Regions from separate parts of the Heyndrickxia acidicola genome, predicted to be linked through region 2. Evidence: riboswitches for the same ligand, from Rfam matches in the RefSeq annotation. Region 2 holds a riboswitch; each other region holds the start of a gene.
The links. Region 2 has a riboswitch for cyclic di-GMP ahead of A5N88_RS07320 (hypothetical protein). Riboswitches for the same ligand answer to the same signal wherever they lie in the genome.
Positions count from the first base shown of each region.

Region 1: it holds a riboswitch for cyclic di-GMP, as region 2 does, so the genes downstream of both, A5N88_RS24485 (anti-repressor SinI family protein) here and A5N88_RS07320 (hypothetical protein) in region 2, are expected to answer to the same signal.
Region 3: it holds a riboswitch for cyclic di-GMP, as region 2 does, so the genes downstream of both, A5N88_RS13590 (hypothetical protein) here and A5N88_RS07320 (hypothetical protein) in region 2, are expected to answer to the same signal.

Region 1 is NZ_KV440953.1:4,048,671-4,050,869, reverse strand. Features, by position in the region: gene A5N88_RS18900 (M42 family metallopeptidase) at 1-513, opposite strand, end outside; gene A5N88_RS25115 (hypothetical protein) at 888-1,052, shown strand; gene A5N88_RS24485 (anti-repressor SinI family protein) at 1,308-1,427, opposite strand; cyclic di-GMP riboswitch class II at 1,458-1,547, opposite strand; gene thiE (thiamine phosphate synthase) at 1,964-2,199, opposite strand, start outside.
Region 2 is NZ_KV440953.1:1,570,625-1,572,823, forward strand. Features, by position in the region: gene A5N88_RS07305 (GH25 family lysozyme) at 1-164, opposite strand, end outside; gene A5N88_RS07310 (hypothetical protein) at 184-564, opposite strand; gene A5N88_RS07315 (hypothetical protein) at 577-915, opposite strand; gene A5N88_RS07320 (hypothetical protein) at 991-1,293, opposite strand; cyclic di-GMP riboswitch class I at 1,339-1,425, opposite strand; gene A5N88_RS07325 (hypothetical protein) at 1,565-1,867, opposite strand; cyclic di-GMP riboswitch class I at 1,914-2,001, opposite strand; gene A5N88_RS07330 (hypothetical protein) at 2,087-2,199, opposite strand, start outside.
Region 3 is NZ_KV440953.1:2,896,870-2,899,068, forward strand. Features, by position in the region: gene A5N88_RS13585 (spore germination protein) at 1-80, shown strand, start outside; gene A5N88_RS24420 (aspartyl-phosphate phosphatase Spo0E family protein) at 360-533, shown strand; gene A5N88_RS13590 (hypothetical protein) at 655-957, opposite strand; cyclic di-GMP riboswitch class I at 1,003-1,091, opposite strand; gene A5N88_RS24425 (aspartyl-phosphate phosphatase Spo0E family protein) at 1,438-1,605, shown strand; gene A5N88_RS13595 (hypothetical protein) at 1,836-2,199, opposite strand, start outside.

The DNA.
Region 1 (2,199 bases), 2.5 Mb from region 2:
GACTTCTTTTCTTTTTGGACCCGTCATCTTCCACTCAGTTCCCCATGTGATGGGCGTTCCAACTTCTATGCCAAGTTCCTGTACCTCTGCTTTCGAGCTGGCACCGATATCCACATAAAGCTGGGAATGCTTGCGGACCTTGGATGGGTCATCAAATTTCACATAGTGGGCAGACATTGTCCCTATCACACCATCCACTATGCCATTCTCTCCAAGCACCTTAACCGGCTTTGCCAGTAAAATCCTGTCGTCATGTCCTCCAAGCTTTTCAAAACGAAGAAGCCCATTTCCTTCAATTTTCTTTACAATAAATCCCACTTCATCCATATGGGCCGTTACAAGCACAGTCGGTCCAGGTTTTGTCCCCTTTTTCCGTGCAATCACATTTCCAATCGAATCAATAACCGCCTCATCTGCTTTCCCTTCAAGATAGTCCTTGATAAAATAGGCTACCTCATGTTCATAGCCGCATGGTCCATTTAGGCTTGTTAGAGTTTTTACCAGCTCAATCATGATTTAATCTCCCTTTCTACTTTGCACAAATGTAAACGTAAAACATTATTGGCGCTGAAAATGATGAATAAAAAATATATATTGTGCAATACAAAATTATATAAAAGGGAAAAAAAGATAGCAAACACTTTTTAAAACATTAAGAAAAATCACTAAAAGGAATAGACAAATAGTTCAAACTTTAATTCTTTAACACACTAAAGGGGTCAGACCCCTTTTATGCTTTAAAGTAAAGAAAGGGTCAGACCCCTTTTTTGCGTTAACGCATAAAAGACTCTTCTCTGAGCCATATGGCTTGGCCACAAAAATTTTTAGGAGAGGTGATTAAATGACGTTTTTTGGGTATGTATTCATTACAAAAGGAGGGGAGAAAAATGGAAAAGAAAGATGTTTTATCACAAAGTGAAGACAAAGCACCTAATTCTGTTGAGGAATTATTCGGGATTGAGCCTGGAATGAGCCTGCAGTCTGTTAATTTCGCCGTAACAGAAACCCCTAATCTTAACGAACGCACCTATAACGATACTTCTGAGGAATAACGGCCTGTAAAAATGGTACAGGCCCTCGGTATACACCCGTCCTGCACCAACTTTGCAGGGCGTTTTTTACTTTTAATCCATGGATCATGCCGATCTCTAAAAGAAATGGCCCTTCGCAAATTAATCACGAAGCGGACAAATCACGGAATTGATCCATTGGAAATAAAGCAGCACTCTATGCGAATGCCAACAAAAAAAACCGTATCTGCCTTCACAAATACAAGTTTTTTTGGAGTGAAATGCGTATTCAATTGTTCATTCTTCCTTTTTCTGGTTTTCCCTGCGTAAAAAGTCCAATACCTCTTCTTTCGTGAGACCCATGGCTTTTGCATCAGCTAGTAATTCAATCCAGTCCTTGTCCAAAACAATTTTCAATGAAACCACTCCATCTCCAAGGTTGTCATTCCTCTAAATGGTCGGTTGCACCACTCACTCCAAACATTCTTTAATCAGGTGCCCAAATTCAGAATGTTTTTCATCGTATCCATCGTCGGATTCATTATATATATATTATAAATCAAAAAGTGCGACACTATCGCTACATAATTTCAACTTTTCCTAAAAATTCAAACAATTTCCTTTTCCCTTTTTGTCGAAAAATGATACCCTCTATTATCCACATATTGTAAACCCATTGATTTATCAACAATTTATAAAATCGCACACACCTTCTTTCATGCAGCATTTTGTCGATAAATTTATTTCATTTTATCTGGAAAATAAATTTTCATATCAAATGGAAAAATTCCATTTTAGTATTAAAAAAGCCTGCCACCAACAGACAGTTGATAACAGGACAGCTTTGTAACATGGCGTTGCAGCCGGCACTGCCGACTATTTTTTAAAAGTGCTGAACAGGACAATGGCTAATGGGGTTACTCCGCACCGCATTAGAGACCTTTATCCTCCTGTTATACCCCTACACTTTTTTTCAATTCAGCTGCGGCAGCAGCTGCATCCTTTGCTGTGCTGATCGCTGTGATGACAGAAACACCGTCTGCGCCTGCCTCGATCACAGAGGCTGCATTTCCCGCATGAATGCCCCCGATTCCCACGATTGGAACTTGAAAGCCTTTTTCACGAAGCATCTCAATCAAGACGGTCCCTCTCTCAGGCTTAGCATCCTCCTTTGTTACCGTAGCAAAAA
Region 2 (2,199 bases):
ATAGTCTGATAGAAAGCAAGCGGTAAACCATCTTCATTATTATGATGGCTAACGTCAATAAAATCGACGTCTGGAGTGCTGCTTGCATGGGCATAAGATCCAAAAGAAAAAGCTAGTCCGAATATAAGGACTAGCCCAGCTGTAAATTTATTTATTTTTTTCAATTAATTCATCCCCCTTTATTTAATTGCTATGTACTGGGATTACTGTGACAGGACCTTCAGTAGAAGGTTGAGTGTTGCCTGCAGAAGCTACAATTTGTTTTGCTGCTTCCACTTTTGCGACTGCAGCTGCTTCTTGTTCTTTCTGATGTTGTTCAGCAACTTTAGCAGCCTTTTCTTTGCTTTTTATAGTTAAATAAGTATTTATTAAACCGGCACAAGAGCCAACAAAGAAAATACCAAAGGCAATTATAAACTGAGCAATCACATTTACAGTGTCACTTGTAAACCAATTGACATGAATGTGCGCTGTTGTTAAGGCTGCTAATAGGGCTGTTAAAAGAGTTAATGCATTTAAGGATAATTGCTTCCACCAGTTAAGATTAGATAAGTATTTCATCATTAGAAATCACTCCTATTGTTTTAGTAGTTGAATTGTTGTTTGAATTAATAAATATAAAATGCCCCCTCCACCAATGGCAGAAAGAGCAAGTTCCCAACGTTTAGATTGACTTGTTTTTTTTATTCCAAGCGTATGAGCAATAAGCTGGTTTAGAAGATCATCTTGCTCCTGACGCTGTTTATTAATTAATGATTTTTGCTCCTTGCTTTCTGTAAGCAGAGCATTGTGAATCTCTAGCTGGCTTGTACGTACCGTAAGCATCTCATTTTTCATTTCCCCATAACTCTTTTCGAGATCCTGAATGCGTTTCTCATGCTCTGCAACCCTTTGCTCCATTGTCATTTCACCCATGTCTGACCCCCTTGCTCCTCTTAGAGCATAAAAAATACACCTTCTTTTCAAAGGTGCTGATTTGTCTACTAATATTTATTTAATTATTTTTCTCAATCTGTATTCTGCCACTCTTATATCCATATCCGTTGATAATCCTGTTAGGATTCTTACCATCATATTGGTATTTGACATCTTTTTTAATGTAAAAAGTACTGTTGGTTTATTCTCTTTAATCAATGTCATAACTTCCTTTATAGGTAATGGATTTGCGCTTATTCTTAAAAAAGATCTTAGAAAGTTTAAAAATTCACAAGCAGAAGTTGATTCGTCTGGATATTCCTCTAGCAAATTGTAAAGATTCTTAATACTCATCTTTAATTTTTGATTTTCACCCATGTTCATTACCTCCACATATATTTAACCAAATGCGGATAGTACCGATTTGGCGGCCTGGCAATCATTACTCATAAGAGTTTTAGACCCATGGCTTTGCGTCCTAACCTTTCGATTAGTTTGCCTTTTTCAAATTAGGGTTTGGTTACTATATACCATTTTATTATAGTTTTTTAATCATAGGTTTCAATATTATTTTAATTTTAAGCTTTGTGATTCCGATCTATATTTAGACATAAAAATACACCTTCTATTTAAAGATGCATAATGATTTTTAATGGATAATTTTATTCAATCTCTCTTCAGCTAAGGTTAACCCCATTGATAATTCTGTTAGAAATCTTAGCCTATCATTTTTTTTAGACATTTGTTTTAAGATATTAAAAACTATGGGCTTATACTCTTTAATTAATGTCATAACTTCAATTGTAGGTATTGGATCCTTTGCCTTTATTCTTAAAAAATATCTTAGAAATGATATAAATTCAACCACAGAATTAGAGTTGTCCGGTTGCCCTTCTAATAAACAGTTGAATTTTCTTATGCTATTCTTTAATTCTTGATTATTTTCACCCATGTACATTCCTCCACACAAAATTTTAACCAAATGCGGGTTGTACCGATTTGGCAGCCTGGCAATCATTACTCCATTAGAGTTTTAGACCCATAGCTTTGCGTCCTAACCTTTCGATTAGTTTGCCTTTTTCAATAGGGAAATTATCCTACATTAATATCGGCACAAATTATCAATGCTTGAGTGATTCGATAAATATGCTTGTTCTTGAATCAGAGCGTCCTACTCTGCTGTTAGCTTTTTCAAATATCTACTGGTTGAAAGTGAAGTAGGTGAAAGCAAAACTGTTGGGTCCAATAAATCAATCCCCAGCTTTTCACGAAACCCATCAACAA
Region 3 (2,199 bases), 1.3 Mb from region 2:
TTACAAGCAACAATTGCGTCAGCACAAATAATACTATTGATACAAGTATTGCGGAACAGCCAATTACAGCAAACAATTAGTGCAGTGTATGGAATGGCAAAAACTTTTTAGCCGAGAGCAGTTTTTGCCTTCTTCATCAAAATGCTGCCTCATTATTCTTTCGTAATAATTTCGCCTTTTTATTCGCTTCTCGTCTAATACATAAACATTAAGTTTACTTATTCGTTATACAATACACCTTATATTAAATTCATTAAAATAAATCCTAAAAATCATTCATTTAACGCTAATACTTTTTACTTTTTCTGCCGATATAATGTGTAAATCATTAACATTTCTTACAAATAGGAGCAGCGGCAATGCTAAAAATACTTTTACCAAAAGACCTAGTTGATGAAATTGAGCAATTAAGGCATTCCATGATGGTTTTAGGACTTCAGAAAGGGCTCAATGATCCTGAAACGATAAAAACCAGCCAAGAATTAGATAAACTAATAAATTTAACGTTGAGAAACGGTTTAGAAGCATCTTAATGTGCTTCTTTTTTTGTAATTTCTCTTAACTGACCAAGTCCGTTTTTAAAAAAACCAGCATTTTTTCCCCAATAAATATGATAAAGCCAACAATCACATGTTGGCTTTTAAACTAAATGTATTATTGGACAAGCATTTTCAATCTATTATTTGCTACCCTTGATTCCATTGATGACTCGGTTAAAATTTGAAGCATCATATTTTTATTGGCCATCTTCTTCAAGGTGAAAAAAACCGTTGGCTTATACTCTTTAATAATCGTCATAATTTCAACAATTGGCAGGGGATCTTTAATGCTGATCTTCAAAAAATCCCTGAGAAAACTTAAAAATTCAGCGGCATTTTTAGAACGATCCGGATACTTTTCTAATAAGTCGTAAAATCTCCTTATCCAGCTCTTTAGTTCTCCATGTTCTTCACCCATGTACATTACCTCCACATAAATTTAACCAAATGCGGACAGTACCGATTTGGCGGCCTGGCAATCATTGCTCATAATCGAGCTTTAGACCCATGGCTTTGCGTCCTAATCTTTCGATTAGTTTGCCTTTTTCAAATTAGGGCATTATTATTAACCCACTTTATTATCTAATTTTTATTACTAGATTTCAAGATTATTCAGTGTAAATAGTCACGGTTTTGCAAAATGTTAAGGTAAGATTAACAGAGCCTAAGGGGAAAAGCTTCGACTCAAGTGAATTTTTTGTGGTGACCGGAGAGTAATTAACTGGTAAATCGAACAGAATAAAGCATTTTTCAGAAAAACTTAAACAGTATAATATTATCTAAGTTGAAAATCAATGATTTTGACAACTTCGTGAACGTTCCCTTGAATTAATATTATCTTAATAAAGCTATGTAATAATAAAAGCCTAATAACATTTTGTGATTAGGAGTGTTTTAAATGACTATTTTATTTGAAACAGTCAAATTAAAAAACCAAATTATTCAATTACGAAAAAAACTAATAAATGTGACGAAAAAGAAGGGTTCAAACCATCCAGAAACCATAAAATATAGCAGAGATTTAAATAAGCTTATTGATCAATTTCAATCCTTAACCTTAAATTAAGCTAAAAACATATAAAGCCCGGGTTGTTTACGTTGTTCCTGATGCCATCGGGCTTTTTCTTTTGGACATCTTTCAAGACACCTTTCAAATGTGGATATTCCGACACTAAAAATAACTAGTTTAGATGGTATTGCAATCCTTCTGAACGTCTTTTTTTCATATGTACAAAATACATCGCATTACATCTAAAGCTATTACAAAGTTCCTACCTTAAACGATTGGTTAAGCAATTAAAGAGACGAAAGGTATAATCGGTCCAACATACGGTCTAAGGTGCCGTTATAATAGCCAGTTAGACTCCGTAAGTATTTACGGTTACTCGCCTGAAAAGTCGCTTTAATTGCCTGTAAACTGGCTTGTAGAAGGTCATTCATATCGAATGCACGTTTAAGGTAAGACTTATGAGCTAACCAAATGCCATAAATCCTGTTCGTTAGCTTAAAGTCCTCTACATGGCTATTTACAAGCAATTTAAAACGAGCATATGTCGAAGTAAAAGTTTGGATGTTAGCAGAATACGTATTATTTATAATTGTTTTTGAGTTTATGGGATTTTGTGAGCTTTTTGGTGTGACAGACTTTTGTTTTTCCGGT